DNA from 3 places in the Streptomyces sp. NBC_01260 genome. Region 2 is predicted to be linked to each of the others. Evidence: riboswitches for the same ligand, from Rfam matches in the RefSeq annotation. Region 2 holds a riboswitch; each other region holds the start of a gene.
The links. A riboswitch is a leader RNA that binds a small molecule or an ion and turns the genes downstream of it on or off. The one in region 2 is predicted to bind cobalamin.

Region 1 (7,412 bases), 7.7 Mb from region 2:
AGGAGCTGAGGAGTCCGGCCCGGTGGAGGCACGATTCCACCATCTCCCGAGGGCAGTTGCTCGCTACCGCGAGGGGGAGGTGGCGAGCGGTCAGCCGGACCAGCGCGGCGGCGCCCGGCATGGTCACGGGGTTCTGGTCGACCAGTGCGGTGAAGGTGGTGAGGAGTGTGTCGGCCAGGTCGTCGCCGAGGTTGGGCTTTCCGGTCTCCTCGGCCATGAGCGCGCCGCACTCGCTGTAGTGCACGCCCTTGGCGCGGTCGGCGAACCCGGTCGGCGGTTTGAGGCCGAACAGCCGGAAGGTGATGTTCCGGGCCTCCTGCCAGTGCTGTTCCGTGTCCATCAGGGTTCCGTCGCAGTCGAAGACGATGGCGGACGGCGACCACAAAAGGATGTTTCGAGCTGTCATGTCATTGCCGATCTCGGAGGCTGCACCGGCCGGTTCGTTGCGCGGGCGCAGGCAGGACACACGAGGGTGCCGGGATGATGCGTGGTCCACTCGATGAAATGAGAGGGAACGGGCGATGTCGCACGGCTGTTGCGGCCGTGGGGCTATGACCGGGCGCGCTATGGAGGACGCGCGTCGTCGCTTTCGGCTGAAGCCGAAAACATCGTGGCCGTTACGTTAATTCGGCCTTGCTGATTTCCGCAATCACCAATTCGAGTGGACGGAAGCGTCCCGGCCGAAGGTGACCGGCGTCCGCGTGCGGGGTGACGAGTGAGGCCGTAGCACCCGTGAGGCCATCAACATGCCTGGCAGGAGGTGCTGCGGCAGTGTTGTTCGGGGCGGATTTGCCACGCCCTGGCGAACGATCCCGCTCTGCGGGGTGATGGATTGTGTGAATATTCCCCCGCCCGCGCGCAGGCGACGAATAATAAGATCTTCGCGCGATGCGACTGTGCCCTCCGTGGGGAGGGTTTGAACTCTCCTGTCGTGGCGCTAGTACATTTGAGCGAAGGTGGAACTGAAGTGCAGGAAAGGGCGCGTGCGACCCGCAGAGTGCTGCTGGAATCAGCAGCACATCTATTTGTCGAACGGGGATATGCGGGAACGAGTGTCAATGACATAAGTGATCACTCGGGAAAGACCAGTGGGGCCATCTATTTCCATTACTACAGCAAGGAGAAGCTTGCGCTGGCGGTGGTGCGCGAGCAGTTCGCCACCTGGCCGCAACTCGCCGCCCTCTATGCCACGCCCGGTATTCCTCCGCTTGAGAAACTGGTCGTCCTCAGCTTCGGTGTCGCACGGTCCCTCAGTGAGGACGTCGTGGCCCGCGCGGGCGCGCGGCTGTGGGCGGAACGCCACGGCATCGAGGCCGCCCTGCCCACGCCGTTCAATACCTGGGCGTCGGCTGCCACCAGGCTCCTGACTCAGGCCCGCATGAGAGGTGAACTCGCGGCAGGGGTCGAGCCGTCGGCCGCGGCTGTGACGCTCGTGTGCGCGTTCTTCGGTCTCTGTGTGCTGACCGATGATCTGCCGGGCGGGCGGGGCTGGAGGGAGCAGTTGGACCAGTGGTGGCTGCTGATACTGAAGTCCCTGCAGGCGGACCCGGACCCGGCCGCTCTGCTTGCCCGTGCGCGGGCTCGCGTCTCGTTGTGAGCCAGGGGTTCTGTTCAGACGTACGGGCTGGCCCCATGGCGCCGCCCGGTCGGCCGAAGGCCGAGTCAAGACCGTCGGATGCGGAACGGGCTGCGCTGTAGGGGTGGGTGCGGCGTCGTTCCACGATGCAGGCGTGGGGTTTGTGATGCCGGATCATCCTGGCTTGTACCGAGGGCGCCTCGAACAAGGATGTGGCGGCCCGGCTCGGTTCCACACCTCAGGCGGTGGGCCGTTGCCGGTCTCGGTTCGTCCAGTGCCGGATTGCCGGCCTGGGCGACATGCCGCGTCCTGGTGGGCCGGGGACGGTGACGGACGAGCAAGTCGCCCCGGCGGTCACGAAGACGTTGGAGCCCACCCCGGCGAGTGCAACACACACTGATCGACCTGGGTGATGGCGAAGGAGGCGAGGCCTGTCGCAGTCGTCGGGGTCACGGATCTGGCAGGCGTTCGGGCTGCAGCCGCACCGGTCGGAGACTCTCAGACTGTCGACCGGCCCGTACGTCATCGAACGTGACACCGGCGGCCCCGTACGCGCCGCACGCAGTCGCGCCGTCGGGCGACCTGGACGCCCTCCCGCTCGACCCGTGGCCCAGCGACAAGAAGACCCTGAGCAGCCCCGCCGCCTGCGGCCACCTCGCCGAACTCCTCGCGCACCTTGGCGTCCGCGCCCTGCGCTGGGCCAAGGCAATATGTTTCCAGTCTGCAACAGATTACAGTCCGGCGTGTCGATGAACGCGGCCCCGCGAGGCGGGCGGAACCACTGTCGAGCGGCAGACGGCCGCCCCTCGCACTGAGGGCCCACGCGTCACGGATGGCGCAACGCCGACGCGCACCGCGCGACAGTCCCTTCCCCCTTGACCACACTGGGAGCCGGGACAGCCAGCCGGGGCCTGCCGCCGCGCGGGCGGATTGCGGCAGGCGAGGCCCCCCGGAACGCGGAGGCAACACGCCATGACCAGCACCACACCGGGACGCGGTGACGCACTGGTCCTGTTCGGGATCACCGGCGACCTGGCCAAGAAGATGCTGCTGCCCGCCCTCTTCCGGCTCTCGCTCCGGGGCTTCCTCCCCGAGCGGGTCGTCGGTGTCACCCACGGCGGCTGGACGCTGGAGCGACTGCGCGCGCACGCCCACGACAGCGTCGCCGACCACGGTCCCTTCGACGAGGGCGACTTCGCCCGCTTCGCCGGTGCGCTGCGGCTTGCCACCATCGACTACGACGACCCCGGGAGCTTCCGGTCCATCGCGGAACAGGCCGACGGCTGCCGCATCCTGGTCCACTACCTGGCCATCCCGCCCAACCTGTACGCGCGTGCTGCCGAACGCCTGGCCCAGGCGGGACTGAACGGTGAAGCACGGCTGGCTGTGGAGAAGCCCTTCGGTCAGGACCTGGCCTCCGCACGCGCCCTTCAGGCGGACCTGACCCGGCACTTTCCCGACGAGCGGCTGCTGCGGGTCGACCACTTCCTGGGGAAGGACGCGGTGGAGAACCTGCTCGCGTTCCGCTTCGCCAACACGATGCTCAGCGGGGTACTCCAGCGTCCGCTGATGCGCAGTGTGCAGATCACCCTGGCCGAGGACTTCGGCGTCGAGGACCGCGGCGGCTTCTACGACAGCACCGGCGCCCTGCGCGACGTCGTGCAGAACCATCTGCTGCAGATGCTGGCGTACTTCGTGATGGAGGCACCGCGCACGGGCTCCGCCCAGGACATCCTCAACGAGCGGGTACGGGCGCTGAAGGCCGTGCGCACCGTGCTCCCCGAGGACTGCGTACTCGGCCAGTACGCGGGATACCTGGACGTGCCGGGGGTGCGGCCGCAGTCGCGGACCGAGACCTATGCCGCGTTGCGGACCTGGGTCGACACGGACCGCTGGGCCGGCGTTCCGTTCACCATCCGGACGGGCAAGGCCCTTGCCAGGACGGCGACCGAGATCGTTGTCGAGTTCCACCGGCCGACCCCGCGCTACTACCACACGGCCTGCACCCAGGACGCGACTCCCGACCTGGTACGCCTGAGGATCAGCCCCCGCCCCGGCGCCTCCTTCCACCTGTTCGTCCAGCGCCCCGGCGACCCCTCCCAGGTGGAGCCGGTCACCGCGGCCGTGGACTTCACCGGCCTGAGCGGCGACAACGTGACCGCCTACGAGTACGTCCTCGCCGACGCCCTCGCCGGGGATCCCCGCCGTTTCACCCGGATGGACCTCGTCGAGGAGAGCTGGCGCATCGTCGGCGACATCCTCGACCCCGGCACGGCTCCTCTGCCGTACGAACCGGGCGGCAGCGGCCCCGAACAGGCCGAACGCCTGACGACCGATGGCCGTTGGCTGCCGCACGCCGACGCCTGACGGCCTTGCACCCGCCCGGCGCCCAGGGGCGGCGGCCGGCGGGGGCGGACACGGTGGCGCCCGCGGGCGGGTGGTTCAGCCGCGGCTGCGGCGGCGTTCGGCGGAGGACGGCGTCAGCGTGCGGAGCCGGTCACGGACGGCGCCGAGGGCATCGGCCAGCGCCTCGGTCCGGGGCTCGTCCAGTGCGTCGAACATGCCCTTCTGGACGACCGCGACATGGCCGGGGAGCACCTTCGCCAGCAGTTCGCGTCCCTCGTCGGTGAACTGCAGGTAGCTCAGGTCGCCGTCGCGCCGGAGGCTCAGGCGCCCCAGCGCAGGGCGATGGTGTCGCCCGCGTTGATCACCTTGCTCCGGCTGGCGGAGGCGAACGCGGAGCCGTCGACGCTGGCCTTCCAGGTGTTGGACCCGCTGTTGGCCTTGCCGTTGACAGTGGTGATCGTGCCGGTGCCCGACGACGGGGTCACGGCGGTCACGCAGCCGGACGGGGTGGCCGCGCCGGTGGCCGCGTCCAGGACTGTCCCGAGGGTGGTCGTGGTTCCCGTGGGTGTGAGGGCGACGGAGCAGACCTTCAGGTTCCCCGCGCCGTCGTCCACGGTCAGGGCGAGCTTCGTGGCCGTGCCCGAGGTGAGCGTTCCCTGCGCTACCCACTGTGTGGCGCCGCTGGTCGTCGGCACCGGGGGAGTGGAGGTGAAGCCGCCGCCGGCGACAGCGCGCAGGCCGTCGATCGATGCATAGGCCGCGGGGGCTGTGTCGCTGGGCAGGTACTTGAAGCCGCCGCCGGGGTTGAACTGCTGGGCGATGAGAAAGTCCACCGGCGTCTTGCCCGCGGAGGTGAGGAAGTCGCCGGTCTGCGCGTTGATGCCGCAGGCGTTGAGGCCCGAGACGGCCCAGCCGTTGGAATCGGTGTTGACGCCGAACATGGCATTGAACGCACCGCTGCCGGGCACCAGCTTGCTCTTGAGGAACGCCTTGGCCTGGGCGATGTCCGTGTCGGTGTTCGGTACCCCGGAGACGCAGAGCGCGGCCATGGCGGCCCCGGTCATGTCGATGTCGCTGGTCGCGCCGAGCTGACTCGGGTCGCCTTCCGCCTTGCTGTAGTTCCAGCCGCCGTCGTTGTGCTGGTTGGCGCGGACGCGCGTGATCAGGGAATCGCGCAGGGCCTGGGGTATGCGCTGGGCCCCTGCCTGTGTCTTGGCGCCGCCGAGGGCGAGTGCGGCGAACACGGTGCCGTTGAAGTTGGCCGAGGGTCCGAAGTAGCCCGGCTCGGATGTCTGCCAATAGCTGTAGATGTCACCGATGAGGTTGCGGGACGCGGAGACCCGGGAGGGGTCGATGCCGGCCGCGTAGGCGTTGAGAGCCGCCCGCTCGTAGTCCGTGACCACGGGTGTCGTGGAAGGCCAACTCGTTGTGGAGAGAAGGGTGCGGTACACGGATCTCGCGTTCTTCGTGGCATCGCCTCCCGGTGTGACATCGACGACAGCGGTGCCCGCGGCGGCGAGCGCGCTGAACGCCCACTCGTTCGACAGCCCGGCTCCCGCGTAGGAACCGTCGGCGGCCTGGAGGGACTTGAGGTAGGTGACGCCGTTGGTCTTCGAGGTGGCGATCTGCGCGGGCGTGGCCGTTGCCGCCGCGGGCAGCACGCTGAGGCAGAAGGCCCCGATGGAGGCGGCCGCCGTGAACGCGAGGCGGCGTGGGATCAAGTGACGGGACATGGCCTGCTCCTGGGATGAGGGGCGCGCAGACCGTACCCACGCCCCGACCGGTCGGCGGGCAGCAGCGGGCAGGGCCGCCGCCCGAACGCGTGGACCGGCTTCCTGTGGTGCATCGCCGTATGGGCATTCGGGCTCGGAACGGCCCTCAGCCGTTCCATTACCGCTGCGCGTCAGCCCCGGAGTCTCACCGGGTTCCCCCATCTGGCAGCCCAGGACGCTACCCCAGTCGGTCTGCTCCCGCCAGACACCCCGTGAAGCGCTCTTCTTCACCCGTGGCCATGTCTTGACGGGTCGTGTACATGCGTGCTGCAATCCGGCTGATACGCACTGAGTTCCAGGGGAAGCCGGTCTGATTCCGGCGCTGACCCGCAACCGTAGGCCCGGCACTGCCGGGCGAGCCGGAATGCCTGGAGCTTGATCTTCAGCGAGAAACGCCGTCGCGGACTACGGCGTGGTCGACCAGCCTGCCGCCCCACGGTACGTCGTGCGCGGTGACGGCTCCACAGCCACGTTCCTGTCCCTTCGGACACCGAACGAGGGGGCCGTGGTGAAGACCGCACAGCGAAGAGAGCGGCAGGCGGGGGCCAGAACGCTTCTGTCCTTGATGTCCGTAGCGTTCCTGTTGCTTGCCATGTCTATGACGTTTGTCGCGGTGACCCCGGCGCAGGCTGATCCCCTCGACGCCTGCACGCCTTCCAAGGGCGCGATCGTCGCTGTCGACTTCGGCCCGTTCGGGGGCGGGGTCGAGCGTGGCTGCGACGCGACACCCACCACAGGGTACGAACTCCTGCACGAGGCGGGTTTCACCACGGAGGGCACCCAGCACGACGGCCCGGCCTTCATCTGCCGTATCGGTCTCGGCTCGGGCACCCAGTACCCGACCACGGACACCGAGTCCTGCGTGCTGACCCCGCCGGCCACGGCCTACTGGTCGTACTGGCTCGCCTCGCCGGGCCAGAACAAGTGGACCTACAGCCAGTACGGGGCCATGGACCGCAAGCCCAAGGACGGCGACGTCGACGCCTGGGTGTACGGCGGCACGGACATCGGGGGCACCACCGGCAAGCCGGCCTTCACCCCCGACGAGGTACGCGCCGGAGGCGGCGGCACCGAGAGCCCCGACCCCGGCGGCACACCGACGGTCCCGGCAGGCGAGATCAACGTGCCCGCCGCAGCGGCCTGGGTCGAGGGCGCACTCACAGACGGTGAACGCGTCGTGGACGACGGCGCCGACACCGCCAACTACCTGCTGACCACCGAGGCCGCCTACGCCTTGGCCGCCGCGGACAGCGACAGCGTCACGCTCGACAAGGTCACCGCGTTTCTCGCCGCCCACACCGACGACTACGCGTATCCGGCGGGCAAGGACCAGGCTCCCGACGCGACGGCTGCCGCCCGCCTAGCCCTGCTGGCCGAGGCCACGGAGGCCGACCCGCACCACTTCGGCGGCCACGACCTGATCGCCGACCTCGTCGACAACGTCTGCGCCGCGGGCCCCGACTCGGGCAGCCCCACGCCCGGCTGCACCGCCAAGGGCGACTTCCGTAACGCCGCGTACGCCGACGGCCAGGCCCTCGCCGTACTCGCCGTGCTGCGCGCCGGCGCCGTACCCCCGGCCGCGACCGTCGAGCGGCTGACCCAACTCCAGTGCGACGACGGCGGGATCACCAGCATCCTGATCAGGCCCGGCGAAAACTGCGACGGGGACCCCGCCACGACCGGCCTCGTTGCCCTCGCCCTGCAGCAGGCGGGTGGCC
Region 2 (7,412 bases):
AGCGGGGACCTGCTCGTCGCCGGTCACCTCACGGCCGACCAGGTCGAAGGGCTGACGGAGGCCACCGAGCAGCTCGTCGCCGCCGTCGCGGTCCACCTGCCGGAACTCGCCGGCTCCTTCGCGCTGCCGGCGGAACTGCTCGCCGACTGGCCCATCGCGGGAGCCCGCTACGCGGAGGCGTACGACGACCTGGAGGCGTCCTGGCACACGGGCGAGAGGCAGGTACCCGCGGGGGATCGATGACGGCCGGGACGGAGCAGGGAACACCCGTGCGGCTGCGCCGTGCGGCCGCGGCGGCACAGGGCCTCGGAGTCGGTGTCGTACTCCTGGCCTTCTGGGGCACCGCGGCCGTGTTGTCGCGGTGGTGCCCGGGGGAGCGGCCCCGCGGAGGCGAATCGGTTCGCCGCAAGGCGTAACTGGACGGACGCTGCTCAGTTACTTCGGCGTCGGGGCGTGAGAGGCAGCGCTCCGGACACCCCCGCCGGACGGGCATGATGGAGAGGAAGACCATGAGCGCGATTCACCCCACGATCACCGAGGTACTCAGCCGTACCTTCAGGGTGCCCGTGGCCGAGATTCTCCCGGAATCCACGATGGACAGCCTGGACATGGACTCCCTGGCAGTCGCCGAGTTCGCCGTCGTCATGAGGGAGGCCGTCGGCGTCGAGCTGGACCCGGGCACCCTGCACAGGGACACCAGCCTCGCCGGGCTCACGGAGTTCCTCCGGGCGTCGGCCGGCGGCCAGGCACCGGTGGGCAACGCCCGATGACGACGCCGGCCATCGCCGTCACCGGTCTGGGAATGATCACCCCGGTCGGCAACGACACCGAGTCCACCTGGGACGGTGTGTGCGCCGGGGTCAGCCCGGCCCGCACCGTCCCCGCACTCGCAGGGTGCGCGATCGACTTCGCCTGCACGGTCGACGGCATCGACCTGGACGCCGCGATCGGCCGCCGCACGGCCTACCGCATGGGCAGGTACGCCAAATTCGCCGTACTCGCCGCACGGGAGGCGGTCGCCGACGCGGGAGTCGACCCGGGAGGCTGGGACGGCAGCCGGGTCGCGGTCGTCGTCGGTACCAGCAGCGGCGGCTCCGCCGGTCTCACCGATCAGGCACTGGTGCTGGAACGGCGCGGGCCCGAGGCGACCTCGCCGTCCGGGATCCTGCTCACCATCCCGAACATGCCCGCGGCCGAGATCGCGATCGAGATGGGCGCCACGGGCCCCAGCCTGGCGCCCTGCACCGCCTGCTCGTCCGGGATCACCGCACTGTCCGTGGCCCGGGACCTGCTCGTCACCGGGCAGTGCGACCTGGCGATCGCGGGAGCCACCGAATCGACCCTCTTCCCGATCGCCATGACCGGATTCGCCAGATCCGGCGCGGCCGCCCGCGCGGACGGGGACCTGTCCCGGCTCAGCCGGCCCTTCTCGGCCGACCGGGCCGGGCTCGTCATGGGCGAGGGCGCCGCCGTCATGGTGCTGGAGCGCGCCGCCGACGCCGAGGCCCGGGGCGCCGAGCCGCGCGCGCTGCTCGCGGGCACCGGCGCCACCACCGACGCCCACCACCCCACCAGCCCGCACCCCGACGGCCGGGTCGCCCAGGCCGCCGTCGAGGCCGCGCTGCGCGACGCGGGCTGGCACGCCGCGGACGTCGAACACATCAACGCGCACGGTACGGCCACCCCGCGCAACGACGCGGCCGAAGCCGCCCTCATCGGCCGGGTCTTCCCGCACCGGCCGCCCGTCACCGCGCCCAAGGGCGTACTGGGCCACTGCATGGGCGCGGCCGGAGCGATCGAGGCGGGGCTGACGATCCTCACACTCCAGCGCGGAATCATCCCGCCGGTCGCCAACCTGGACGCGCCCGCGCCCGGGTTCGACATCGACTGCGTCATCAAGCAGCCGCTGGCGCTGCCCGTCCGGCGTGCCGTCAGCCACTCGTTCGGATTCGGTGGACACAACGCCGTGGTCGCGCTCCTGCGCCCATAGCGACCGGGCCGGTGGAACAGGCGGGGGCCCGCCCATTCCACCGGCCGCACCGCCGCTGAGCTGCGCAGAGGCTCGTGGTAGCGTGCCTGGGCCAGTCGAACTCCACGTAGGGGTCAGGGAATCCGGTGCGAATCCGGAACTGACGCGCAGCGGTGAGGGGGACGGGCGGGGCCAACAGCCACTGGGAGACCCATGGGTTCCCGGGAAGGCGTCCCGACCGTACGAACCCGAGTCCGAAGACCTGCTGGCACCCGCGGTCCGGCACCGGGTCGCGGAACTCCGTACACCGGGCCCCGCGCATGGGCCCAGAGACGCCGAGGTACTTCGTGCCGCCCATAGCCGGCCACGCCCGCTCCGCCGCCCTGCTCATGGCGGGGACAGTCCTGCTGACAGCCTGTGGTGGTGGCGGGGACAGCTCCGCAGCCAAGTCCACCGGGGCCGACGGCTATCCGGTGACCCTGAAGAACTGCGGGCGCACCGTCACCGTGGAGGCGGCCCCGCGCCGTGCCGTCCCGGTCGACCAGGGGTCCACCGAGATCCTGCTCTCGCTCGGCCTCGCCGACCGGCTGGCCGCCACCGCCACCTGGACCGACCCGGTGATGAAGGGCCTGGAGAAGGCCAACGCCGGCGTCCCGAGGATCTCCGAGAACCGTCCCTCCTCGGAGAAGGTCCTGGACCAGGAGCCCGACTTCGTCAGCGCGTCCTTCGAGTCGACGCTCGCCAAGGGCGGCGTCGCCCCACGCGAGCAGTTCGAGAAGCTGGGCGTCCCCACCTACGTCTCGCCCGCCGACTGCACCGCCAAGGACAACAGCAAGGACGGCGACGGGGTCCGGACCGGAGCGCTGACCATGGACAGCGTCTACCGTGAAGTACGCGACCTTGCCCAGGTGTTCGGTGTCCCGGAGCGGGGCGAGAAGCTCGTGGCGGAGCTGCGTGCCCGGGTGCGCAAGGCCACCGACGGCGTCGACGCCTCCGGCGCCACCCTGATGTACTGGTTCGCCAACTCCGAGTCCCCGTACCTGGCGGGCTGTTGCGGAGCACCCGGCGTCATCACCGGTGAGCTCGGCGCGAAGAACGTCTTCGACGACACCCATGAGGAATGGCCGCAGATCAACTGGGAGACGGTCGCCGACCGCAACCCGGACGTGCTGGTCATCGGCGATCTGACCCGCAAGTCGGAGACCGCCGAGAGCGCCTCGCGGAAGATCGCGTTCCTGGAGTCCAACCCCGCCACGAAGAACATGGACGCCGTACGGCACAAGCGCTACGTGCTGCTCAGCGGCCAGGCCATGAACCCGTCGATCCGTACGGTCGAGGGCGTGGAGCGCGTCGCCGCCGGGCTGCGTACGTTCGGGCTCGCGGGGTGACGGACACCGAACAGGCCGCGAAGGTGAGTGAGCGCGCGCTCACCCATGCCGGTGAGGGCGGGCGTCCCGGCATCCGGGGCATCCGCAGCGGACTCCTGTGGGCCGGCGGGCTCCTGCTGCTCGTCCTGTCCGTCGCGGTGGCCGTCACCATCGGTCCGGCCAGGATCTCCGTCAACGACGTCCGGGACACGGTCGCGGCCCACCTCGGGCTCGGGGAGTCGCCGCTCAGCCCGATCCGGGACGGCATCATCTGGAACCTGCGCATGCCCAGGACGCTGCTCGCCGCCGTCTGCGGTGCCGGGCTCGCGGTCTGCGGCACCGTCATGCAGTCGCTGCTGCGCAACCCGCTCGCCGACCCGTTCGTCCTCGGTGTCTCCTCCGGGGCGTCGACCGGCGCGGTCGTGGTCGTCGTCCTCGGGGTCGGCGGGGGAGCGGTGTCCCTGTCGGCCGGTGCGTTCATCGGGGCGCTGTGCTCCTTCGCGCTGGTCCTGCTGCTCAGCCACACCCTCGGCGGCAGCACCGACCGGGTGGTCCTGTCCGGGGTCGCGGCCATGCAGCTGTTCTCCGCGCTCACCTCCTTCGTCGTGATGACCGCCGCCGACGCCGAGCAGACCCGCGGGGTGCTGTTCTGGCTTCTGGGTTCACTCGGCGGCGTCGGCTGGACCGATGTGTGGACCTGCTCCGCCGTGCTGGCCGTGACGCTGCTGATCTGCCTGGGCCATGCCCGTACGCTCGATGCCTTCGCCTTCGGCCAGGACGCGGCCGCCACCCTGGGTGTCCATGTCGGGCGCACCCGGATCGTGCTGCTCTGCACAACCGCGCTGCTGACCGCCGCACTGGTCAGCTCGGCCGGTGCCATCGGCTTCGTCGGCCTGGTGCTGCCGCACGCGGCCCGTGCGCTCACCGGTTCCGGGCATCGCAGACTGCTGCCGGTCACCGCGCTGGCCGGGGCCGTTTTCCTGGTCTGGGTCGACACCCTCGCGCGCACCGTCCTCGATCCGCAGGAGGTTCCGGTGGGCGTCGTCACCGCCCTGATCGGGGTGCCGGCCTTCGTCCTCGTCCTCTACCGCACCCGGCGGTCCGCGTGACCCCGCCCGCCCGCAGCGGGCTGCGGGCCGACAGAGTCAGCCGGGAGGCGGGCGGCCGTCTCATCCTGGACGGGGTCTCACTGACTTCGCCGCCCGGTGCCACCGTCGGGCTGATCGGCCCGAACGGCTCGGGCAAGTCGACCCTGCTGCGGATACTGGCCGGAGTACTCGCCCCGGACGCCGGCACGGTCACCCTCGACGACGACCCGCTGGCCAGGATCGGCCGCCGCACGGTGGCCCGGAGGGTCGCGGTGGTGGACCAGCACTCCCTCACCCAGGTCGAGCTGAGCGTCGTGGACGTCGTACGCCTCGGCCGCATCCCGCACCGACGCGCCTGGTCGGCGGCGACAGCGGCGGACGAGGCCGCGGTGGGCGAGGCGCTGGAGCGGACCGGTCTCACCGGCCGCCGGGACCAGTCCTGGCACACCCTCTCGGGCGGCGAGCGCCAGCGGGTCCAGATCGCCCGCGCGCTGGCCCAGCAGCCGCGCGAACTGCTGCTGGACGAACCGACGAACCACCTGGACGTCCAGCACCAGCTGGAACTGCTGTCCCTGGTCACCTCGCTGCCGCTGACGGCTGTCATCGCGCTGCACGACCTCAATCTGGCCGCGATGTTCTGCGACCGGATCGTGGTGATGAACGGGGGCCGGGTGGTCGCGGGCGGGTCCCCGGCCGAGGTGATCACCCAGGAGCTCATCGCCGAGGTCTACCGGGTCAGGGCCGTCGTGACACCCGACGGCCCCCAGGGGCGGCCCTCGGTGCGTTTTTGTCCGGGGCGGCCCTGACCCGAGGGGTCAGGCAGCGGCACGAGAGGGCGGACCCCGTGGTGCGGGTCCGCCCCTCGCTCCTGTCCGGTACGGCTGGTCCGGCGCGGTGCGCGGGGTTCAGCGGCGCCGTCCCTGACCGAACTCGCCGCCCATGTCCTTGCCGCCTATGTCCTTGCCGTCCTTGGTCAGGCCGTCCGCGTAGTCGATCTGCTCCTTGCGCAGTTCCGCGGAGACTTCCTTCTGTTCGGTCACCTTCTTCGTTTCCATCCGCACCCGCTCGACCGGCACGGTCTCCTTCCGCATCGTGGCGCGCTCGGCATGCAGGGTGACCTCCACATCCTGCTCGTTGATGTTCCCGTGCCCTGCCGCCTTGTCGCCGGGCTGGAGCGGCTCGCGCACCACGCGTACCTCTTCGTGCATCACCGGCACGGTCCTGGTGACGTTCTCGGTGACGACGTACTTGTGCAGGCGCGCCCTGCCGCTCTCGTACTCCTCGGTGCCGATGCGCAGCTGCTCCTCGGAGCGGATGAGTTCCTCCTTGCCGCCCAGGTCGGTGGACGCGGACCGTTCGGAGCCCGCTCCGGCTCCGACCAGCGGCCGGGCCGTGCCGGAGGTCTCGGTGTCCCGGTGTTTGCCCGTGCCGGCGCCCGCTGCGGCGCCGGTGGTGCCGGCCGTCGCCTTGCGCGTGGCGGAGGCGTTGGCGCCCATGGCCCCGGCTCCTGCCCCGGCGGCCGCGCCCGCTCCGGCCGCGCCCATGGTGCCGGTCCCGGACGTGGTCGGCGCACCGGCCGTGCCGGCGGTCCCGGTACGCCCGGTGAGCTTGCCGCCGGTGTTCTTGCTCAGGCCGTAGTGCCGGTAGAGCTCCTCTTCCTCGGAGACGGAGAGGTGAGCGTCCGCGTCCACCCGGGGCGCTTCCTTGACGCGGTCCTTCGGATGAGAGATGTGCAGGTCGGAGCCCACGCGACGGGCTCCGGCGAGAGGCACGAAGCTCTCCTTCATACCGAACAGGCCGGTCTTCACCGTGATCCAGTCCGGTCGGCCGGTGTTGTCGTCGACATACACCCGCCCCACGTTGCCGATCTTCTCGCCCGCGGTGTCGTACACCGTCAGGCCGTCGAGCTCTCCGGAATCCGTGAAACCGTCAGCGGCTCCCATGACCGATTCCTCCTAGCCCGGGCGCGTCCTGTGGGTGGGTCCAGCAGGTGAGGCGCGTCCGGATTCCATCGCGCCTCACCCGGATGGACGCTGCAACTTCCCGGCCGGGGGGGTGGGGTGCCGTACACCCGCCGTGTGGGCGCAGGCCCCGTGCGATGCCGATGCGGGCCGTACAGCCGGGTTAGGCCAATCGGGTGACCGCCGAGCGGTTGTGGCCCGCCCGGCGTGCCACCGGTGTGCCGCCTTCCGTAACCGCCCCTGAGCAGGCCGTTCCCGCGGCGCGGCGAATTTCCGGCAAACCCTTGACACCCGCTGGGCGTGGCAGCATCCTTTCGCCAGAAATCGCAACGTCGTTGCGATTTCCGCACCGACAGATGGACGAAGTGGACGAAGGAGGCCCGGCCCATGGCTGAGCGCGGCACGGACACCACCACCCCGGCCCTCGACGGACAGCAGGCCCCGGGAGTGCTGCAGACCGTCGACCGGGCCCTGCTCGTCCTGCTGACGTTCACCGAACAGCGGCCCGAATGGGGCGTCAGTGAACTGGCCCGCCACCACGGCTGGGACAAGGCCGTCGTCCAGCGACTGCTCACCACCCTGAGCGCGCGCGGCTTCCTGCTCTGCGACGAGAACAGCCGCCGCTACCGCCCCGGACCGGCGCTGTCCCGGCTGGCCAGGGTCAGCGAACACAGCGGAGTGCTGTCCTCGATCTCCAGGCCGATACTCGCCCGGCTGCTCCGCGAGACCGGCGAGAGCATCGTCCTCAACGTCCCGCACGGCGGCAGCTACCGTTGCGAAGCCGCCGTCGACGGCACCGGACCCGTCCGTTACACGGCGATCATCGGCGCCGTCATGCCCGGTCACGCCGGAGCGTCCGGTCACACCATCTTCGCGTACCACCCCGAACGCGAGATCCGGCAGATGTTCGGCGCCAACGGGCTGACGCGCTTCAATGACCGCACCATCACCGACCTGGACGCCCTGCTCACCTGCTACGCACAGGTCCGTGCCGACGGTTACTCCATCACCCACGGAGAGTACGACG
Region 3 (7,412 bases), 5.5 Mb from region 2:
CGGCGAGAACGCCTTGTCCTTGCCGTACTTCGTACCGATCTTGTCGAGCGCGGCGGTCAGCTCGTCCTGGGTGGCGGGGAGGGTGTCCTTGCCGGTGCCGGCCTTGAACATGTCCTTGTTGTAGATCGCTACGCGGGCGCCGGCGTAGTAAGGAACGCAGTACTGCTTGCCCTCGAAGGCGCACGTGTCCTTCAGACCCTTGATCCAGGTGTCCGAGTTCTCGTACTTCTTCGGGTCGATCTCGCCGAGTGCCCCGTTGAGGATGTACGTCATGGTCTCGGTGTTGCCGAGCTCCACCACGTCCGGGAACTTGTCGCCGGCGAGGGAGGCGTCAAGCTTCTTGGCCTTGTCGGCCCAGGTCTGGTACTGAACGTTGACCTTGACGTTGGGGTACTTCGTCTTGAACTGGGCATTGACATCCTTGACCAGTTCAGGCCACGTGCTCTGCGCGTCCGACATCAGCCAGACGGTGAGCGATTCCTTGCGGTCCTTCGGGTCCTTCGACGACGCCTTGTCGTCATCCGAACCACACGCTGCGATCGAAACCAACATGCCCGCGACGCCGATCGCCGCGATGAGCTTGCGCTTCACGCCACCCTCCTCAGGGATGCTGCAACCCCTGCCCACCGCGCGAAAAACGTCGACGAGTACTGCTGGGGCTGGAACCTGGTCTTTAATGGTTTAGACCAGTACCGGGAGCTTGGCCTAGACCTTTAGGGGTGTCAAGGGTGTATAAGAAGTGCACTCGCGTCCGTTATAGGACCGACATCTGAGGGAGGGCGACGACCCGTGACCGGACCGTGCCACCATGTGAGCCGCGACAGACGGAGGAGCCGGTGACGGCAGCAACGCAGCAGTCGGGAAGGCGGGCCATGGGTGCCGACGGGGGCAGTACGGAGAACGAGACGGGCGCGAGCGCGGGCACGCGTACCGCGCGCGTACCGAAGTACTACCGGCTGAAGCGACATCTCCTCGACATGACGGACACGATGCCGCCTGGCACCCCCGTACCGCCGGAGCGGACCCTGGCCGCCGAGTTCGACACCTCGCGCACCACCGTGCGCCAGGCGCTCCAGGAACTGGTCGTCGAGGGCCGGCTGGAGCGCATCCAGGGCAAGGGCACCTTCGTCGCCAAGCCGAAGGTCTCACAGGCACTGCAACTCACTTCGTACACCGAGGACATGCGCGCCCAGGGGCTGGAACCGACGTCCCAGCTACTGGACATCGGCTATGTCACGGCCGACGACACGCTCGCCGGGCTCCTCGACATCACCACCGGCGGCCGCGTGCTGCGGATCGAGCGGCTGCGGCTGGCGAGCGGTGAGCCGATGGCGATCGAGACCACCCACCTCTCGGCCAAACGCTTCCCCGCGCTGCGGCGCTCGCTGGTGAAGTACACCTCTCTCTACACGGCCCTGGCCGAGGTGTACGACGTACGGCTGGCCGAGGCCGAGGAGACCATCGAGACCTCCCTCGCCACCCCGAGCGAGGCCGGACTGCTCGGTACGGACGTGGGGCTGCCGATGCTGATGCTGTCCCGGCACTCGCTGGACGAGCAGGGCGAGCCGGTCGAGTGGGTCCGTTCCGTCTACCGCGGCGACCGCTACAAGTTCGTGGCGCGTCTGAAGCGTCCACTGGACTGACCGGGCACCGTCCCGGCGCAGCACCCGAACAGCCCCCGTGGAGCCGCCCCCGCGGGGGCTTCCCGCTCTCCGGACAGCCCTTCCGTACCGCCATTGGTCTCGACCACCTCTGCTGCGCCGGGAGTCGTTCCGGCTGTCCGCTCCCGGCCGGACTACCGTTGCCGGACCGCAATGCGGACAGGGGGTGACGCTGGCCGGAACCCTCGCCTAGATTTCCTGCGCATTACGACAGGTGATCAGCGAGGGGACGGAGTCGCCGCAATGCCAGCAGACCCAGAAGGAAAGCCACCCACCGTCACACCCGTACGGGTGGTCATCGCCCTCTGCCTCATCGCGCCGTTCGTGGCGATGCTCTGGGTGAGTTCGTACGCCAAGATCGACCCGACCTTCATCGGCATCCCGTTCTTCTACTGGTACCAGATGCTCTGGGTGCTGATCTCGACCGCGCTCACGATGACCGCGTACAAGCTGTGGCAGCGTGACCAGCGCGCCCGCAAGGGGGGTGCGTCGGTATGAAGGACGGCGTGAACGGCGTCGCGCTCGGCGTCTTCATCTTCTTCTTCCTGGCCGTCACGGTCGTCGGCTTCATGGCAGCCCGGTGGCGCAAGGCCGAGAACGAGGCCAGCCTCGACGAATGGGGCCTGGGCGGACGGTCGTTCGGCACCTGGGTCACCTGGTTCCTGCTCGGCGGCGACCTCTACACCGCGTACACCTTCGTCGCCGTACCCGCGGCTGTCTACGCGGCCGGCGCGGCCGGCTTCTTCGCGGTCCCCTACACCATCCTGGTGTACCCGCTGATCTTCACCTTCCTGCCGCGTCTGTGGTCGGTGTCGCACAAGCACGGCTACGTCACCACCTCGGACTTCGTCCGCGGCCGGTTCGGCTCCAAGGGGCTCTCGCTCGCCGTCGCCGTCACCGGCATCCTCGCCACCATGCCGTACATCGCGCTCCAACTCGTCGGCATCCAGGCGGTGCTCGACGTGATGGGCGTCGGCGGCGGGGAGAACACCCACTGGTTCATCAAGGACCTGCCGCTGCTGATCGCGTTCGCGGTGCTCGCCGCGTACACGTACTCCTCGGGCCTGCGCGCGCCCGCGCTGATCGCGTTCGTCAAGGACGGGCTGATCTACCTCGTCATCGCCGTGGCGATCATCTACATCCCGATCAAGCTCGGCGGCTTCGACGACATCTTCGCCGCCGCCCAGGAGAAGTTCGCGGGCCCGCCGGGAGGCAAGCCGACCGGCGCGCTCGCACCCGGCGTGAACGGCCAGTGGGGTTACGCCACACTGGCGTTGGGCTCGGCGCTGGCGCTCTTCATGTACCCGCACTCGATCACGGCGACGCTCTCCAGCCGCAGCCGCAACGTGATCCGCCGCAACACCACGATCCTGCCGCTGTACTCGCTGATGCTGGGACTGCTCGCGCTGCTCGGCTTCATGGCGATCGCCGCCGGGGTCAAGGTGGACAACGGCCAGCTGGCGATCCCGCAGCTCTTCGAGGACATGTTCCCCGACTGGTTCGCGGGGGTGGCCTTCGCCGCCATCGGCATCGGCGCACTGGTCCCCGCGGCGATCATGTCGATCGCGGCGGCGAACCTGTTCACCCGGAACATCTACAAGGACTTCCTGAAGCCCGACGCGACCCCCGCGCAGGAGACCAGGGTCTCCAAGCTGGTGTCGCTGCTGGTGAAGGTCGGCGCGCTCGCCTTCGTCCTCACCATGGACAAGACGGTCGCGATCAACTTCCAGCTGCTCGGCGGGATCTGGATCCTCCAGACGATGCCGTCCCTGGTCGGCGGCCTGTTCACCCGGTGGTTCCACCGCTGGGCCCTCCTCGCGGGCTGGGCGGTCGGCATGGTCTACGGCACGGCCGCCGCCTACGGGGTCGCCAGCCCCACCCAGGCGCACTTCGGCGGCTCGTCCAAGGAGATCCCGGGCATCGGTGAGATCGGCTACATCGGCCTGACGGCGTTCGTGCTGAACGTCGTGGTCACCGTCGTCCTCACCTTCGTCCTGAACGCCGTGAAGGCGCCCGCCGGGGTCGACGAGACCTCTCCCGACGACTACACCGCGGACGCGGGCGACCCGGGCGTGAAGGCGGAGCTCCCGCCGGCCACGGCCGGGGCGCCGGGCGGTCACTGACCGCGGAGCACCCGCGCGGGACGTACGGGCCGTCGCATCCTCCCTCCGGAAGGCGCGGCGGCCCTTCCGCGTGCCGGACGCGGGGACCGGGCGTGCCCGGCAATTCCCGCGACCGGGCCCGCGGCGTGCGGCAGACTTCCGCGCATGGACATAACGATCAGGCCGGTCGAGCCGGCCGAGCACGCGGTCCTCGGCCAGATCACCGCCGAGGCCTATCTCGGCGACGGGCTGCTGGACTTCGGCGCCGACGATCCGTATCTGGTGCAGCTGCGGGACGTCGCCCGGCGGGCCGCCGAGGCCGAGGTGCTCGTCGCGGCGGACGCGCGGGGGCGGGTGCTGGGCGGCGTGACGTACGCCCCGCCGGGGAACCGGTGGGCGGACATCGCGGCCGCGGACGAGGCCGAGTTCCGGATGCTCGCGGTCTCCCGCGAGACCCGCGGGGCCGGGGCGGGCGAGGCGCTCGTCCGGGCCTGTATCGACCGCGCACGGGCCACCGCGGGGGTCACGGGGATCGCCCTGTCGACGCAGCCGGCCATGCACGGCGCCCATAGGATCTACGGGCGCCTCGGCTTCGTGCGGACCCCCGAAAGGGACTGGTATCCCATCGACGGGCTCTCGCTGCTGACGTACCGCCTGGACCTCCCGCCGAAGTCATGACATCCCGCCGTTAGGTGGCGCGACACAACATATGGGGGCTGCCGCATCCGACTGCCCCCACATGTATGCTCGTGCTCGCTGTCGCCGCAGGGAAATCCGGTGCGAATCCGGAACTGTCCCGCAACGGTGTGTTCGGTGCGCTTTTGTGCACCCGTGAGTCCGAGGACCTGCCGACAGCGCATCCGGCTCGACCGATCCGGATGCCCAGACGTCCGGGCCTCGTGGATGGGCCGGTGGACGCCGCACGGAGTGCTGCCCCGCCCAGGGCCCGGCTCCGCCCGGCTGCCCCCGTTCCCCCGCCGGCCCAGAGCCGAGCGAGGGAGAGCACCACGTGACCATCGCGCCAGCCGATCCGGTTTCAGCGGCCGAGTCCGAAGCAGCCGATTTCGGAACGGACCGGTCCGCAGCACCCGCGAAGGACGGACCGGGAACCGCGTTGCTGCGGACCCTCACCGACCTCACCGCGGATCTGCCCGACACCGACCCCGGACGCGTCGCCGGCGCCGCACTGCGCGGCCGCAACGCCCGGTCGGACGAGGCCGAGCTGCGCTCGCTGGCCACCGAGGCCGCCGCGGGCCTGATCTCCGAGGACCCCGCCTACTCCCGGCTCGCCGCCCGCCTCCTCACCCGCACCATCGCGGACGAGGCGGCCGGGCAGGGCGCGACGTCCTTCTCCGCGTCGGTCTCCGTCGGACACCGCGAGGGTCTGATCGCGGAGCGCACCGCCGAGTTCGTGACGCTCCACGCGGCCGCTCTCGACGCGCTGGTGGCACAGGCCCTCGCCGACGGCGCCGACGACCGCTTCGGCTACTTCGGGCTGCGCACCCTGCACAGCCGCTATCTGCTGCGCCACCCGCTCACCCGCCAGGTCGTCGAGACCCCGCAGCACTTCATGCTGCGCGTCGCCGCCGGGCTCGCCGAGGACAACTCCGAGCGCGCCCTGGACGAGGTCGCCGCGCTGTACCGGCTGATGAGCCGGCTGGACTACCTGCCCTCCTCCCCCACGCTCTTCAACTCCGGCACCCGGCACCCGCAGATGTCCTCCTGCTATCTGCTGGACTCGCCGCTGGACGAGCTGGACTCGATCTACGACCGCTACCACCAGGTGGCGCGGCTGTCCAAGCACGCGGGCGGCATCGGCCTCTCGTACTCCCGTATCCGCGCCCGCGGTTCGCTGATCCGGGGCACCAACGGGCACTCCAACGGCATCGTGCCGTTCCTGAAGACGCTGGACGCCTCCGTCGCCGCGGTGAACCAGGGCGGCCGGCGCAAGGGCGCGGCCGCGGTCTACCTGGAGACCTGGCACGCGGACATCGAGGAGTTCCTGGAGCTGCGCGACAACACCGGTGAGGACCAGCGGCGCACGCACAACCTCAACCTGGCGCACTGGATCCCGGACGAGTTCATGCGCCGGGTCGACGCGGACGGCACCTGGTCGCTGTTCTCCCCGGCCGACGTGCCCGAACTGGTCGACCTGTGGGGCGACGCGTTCGACGCCGCGTACCGGGCGGCCGAGGCCAAGGGCCTGGCCCGCAAGACGATGCCGGCCCGTGAGCTGTACGGCCGGATGATGCGGACGCTCGCGCAGACCGGCCAGGGCTGGATGACGTTCAAGGACGCCTCCAACCGGACCGCGAACCAGACCGCCGAGCCCGGTCGCGTCGTGCACTCCTCGAACCTGTGCACGGAGATCCTCGAAGTCACCGACGACGGCGAGACGGCCGTGTGCAACCTGGGTTCGGTCAACCTCGGCGCGTTCGTCGCCGACGGCACCATCGACTGGGAGCGTCTGGACGCCACCGTCCGTACCGCCGTGACCTTCCTCGACCGGGTCGTCGACATCAACTTCTACCCGACCGAGCAGGCGGGCCGCTCCAACGCCCGCTGGCGGCCGGTGGGCCTGGGCGCGATGGGCCTTCAGGACGTCTTCTTCCAGCTGCGCCTGCCGTTCGACTCAGCCGAGGCACGGGCCCTGTCGACGAAGATCTCCGAGCGGATCATGCTCGCCGCGTACGAGGCGTCCTGCGACCTCGCCGAGCGGTCGGGTCCGCTCCCCGCCTGGTCCGAGACGCGGGCCGCCCGCGGTGTGCTGCACCCGGACCACTACGACACCGAGCTGAACTGGCCGGAGCGCTGGGACGCGCTGCGCGCCCGGGTCGCGACGACGGGCATGCGCAATTCGCTGCTGCTCGCCATCGCGCCGACGGCGACGATCGCCTCGATCGCGGGCGTCTACGAGTGCATCGAGCCGCAGGTATCCAACCTCTTCAAGCGCGAGACGCTCAGCGGTGAGTTCCTCCAGGTCAACGCCTACCTCGTCGACGAGCTGAAGAAGCTCGGCGTGTGGGACGCGCGGTCCCGTGAGGCGCTGCGCGAGGCGAGCGGTTCGGTGCAGGGCTTCGCCTGGATCCCGGAGGACGTGCGGGCGCTGTACCGCACGGCGTGGGAGATCCCGCAGCGCGGACTGATCGACATGGCGGCGGCCCGTACGCCGTTCCTCGACCAGAGCCAGTCGCTGAACCTGTTCCTGGAGACGCCGACGATCGGCAAGCTCTCCTCGATGTACGCGTACGCCTGGAAGCAGGGGCTGAAGACGACGTACTACCTGCGCTCGCGCCCGGCGACCCGGATCGCCCGTGCCGCGTCCGGCCAGACCGCCGCCGCCCCCATTCCCGTACAGCAGGCGGCCGCGCCCGACGCGGACGCGATCGCCTGCTCCCTGGAAAACCCCGAGTCCTGCGAGGCCTGCCAGTAATGAGCTCCAACGAGACCAAGAACCTGCTCGACCCGGGCTTCGAACTGACCCTGCGGCCCATGCGCTACCCGGACTTCTACGAGCGCTACCGGGACGCGATCAAGAACACCTGGACGGTGGAGGAGGTCGACCTCCACTCCGACGTCTCCGACCTCGCCAAGCTGTCGCCGGGCGAGCAGCACATGATCGGCCGGCTCGTCGCGTTCTTCGCGACCG

Region 1: another riboswitch for cobalamin. It lies ahead of OG322_RS02070 (hypothetical protein); the one in region 2 lies ahead of OG322_RS36095 (ABC transporter substrate-binding protein).
Region 3: another riboswitch for cobalamin. It lies ahead of OG322_RS11010 (ribonucleoside-diphosphate reductase subunit alpha); the one in region 2 lies ahead of OG322_RS36095 (ABC transporter substrate-binding protein).

Annotation. Positions count from the first base shown of each region.
Region 1 is NZ_CP108464.1:459,048-466,459, reverse strand. It holds gene OG322_RS02095 (HAD family hydrolase) at 1-406, opposite strand, end outside; gene OG322_RS02090 (ScbR family autoregulator-binding transcription factor) at 968-1,597, shown strand; gene OG322_RS02085 (helix-turn-helix domain-containing protein) at 1,750-1,989, shown strand; gene zwf (glucose-6-phosphate dehydrogenase) at 2,549-3,943, shown strand; gene OG322_RS02075 (hypothetical protein) at 4,019-4,174, opposite strand; gene OG322_RS02070 (hypothetical protein) at 4,243-5,655, opposite strand; cobalamin riboswitch at 5,763-5,890, opposite strand; cobalamin riboswitch at 5,994-6,063, shown strand; gene OG322_RS02065 (prenyltransferase/squalene oxidase repeat-containing protein) at 6,260-7,412, shown strand, end outside.
Region 2 is NZ_CP108464.1:8,112,355-8,119,766, forward strand. It holds gene OG322_RS36080 (acyl-CoA dehydrogenase family protein) at 1-243, shown strand, start outside; gene OG322_RS36085 (acyl carrier protein) at 510-770, shown strand; gene OG322_RS36090 (beta-ketoacyl-[acyl-carrier-protein] synthase family protein) at 767-1,990, shown strand; cobalamin riboswitch at 2,066-2,253, shown strand; gene OG322_RS36095 (ABC transporter substrate-binding protein) at 2,290-3,357, shown strand; gene OG322_RS36100 (FecCD family ABC transporter permease) at 3,354-4,445, shown strand; gene OG322_RS36105 (ABC transporter ATP-binding protein) at 4,442-5,230, shown strand; gene OG322_RS36110 (PRC and DUF2382 domain-containing protein) at 5,330-6,367, opposite strand; gene OG322_RS36115 (IclR family transcriptional regulator) at 6,773-7,412, shown strand, end outside.
Region 3 is NZ_CP108464.1:2,573,442-2,580,853, forward strand. It holds gene OG322_RS10985 (sugar ABC transporter substrate-binding protein) at 1-591, opposite strand, end outside; gene OG322_RS10990 (GntR family transcriptional regulator) at 873-1,643, shown strand; gene OG322_RS10995 (DUF3311 domain-containing protein) at 1,905-2,159, shown strand; gene mctP (monocarboxylate uptake permease MctP) at 2,156-3,784, shown strand; gene OG322_RS11005 (GNAT family N-acetyltransferase) at 3,929-4,441, shown strand; cobalamin riboswitch at 4,507-4,630, shown strand; gene OG322_RS11010 (ribonucleoside-diphosphate reductase subunit alpha) at 4,773-7,196, shown strand; gene OG322_RS11015 (ribonucleotide-diphosphate reductase subunit beta) at 7,196-7,412, shown strand, end outside.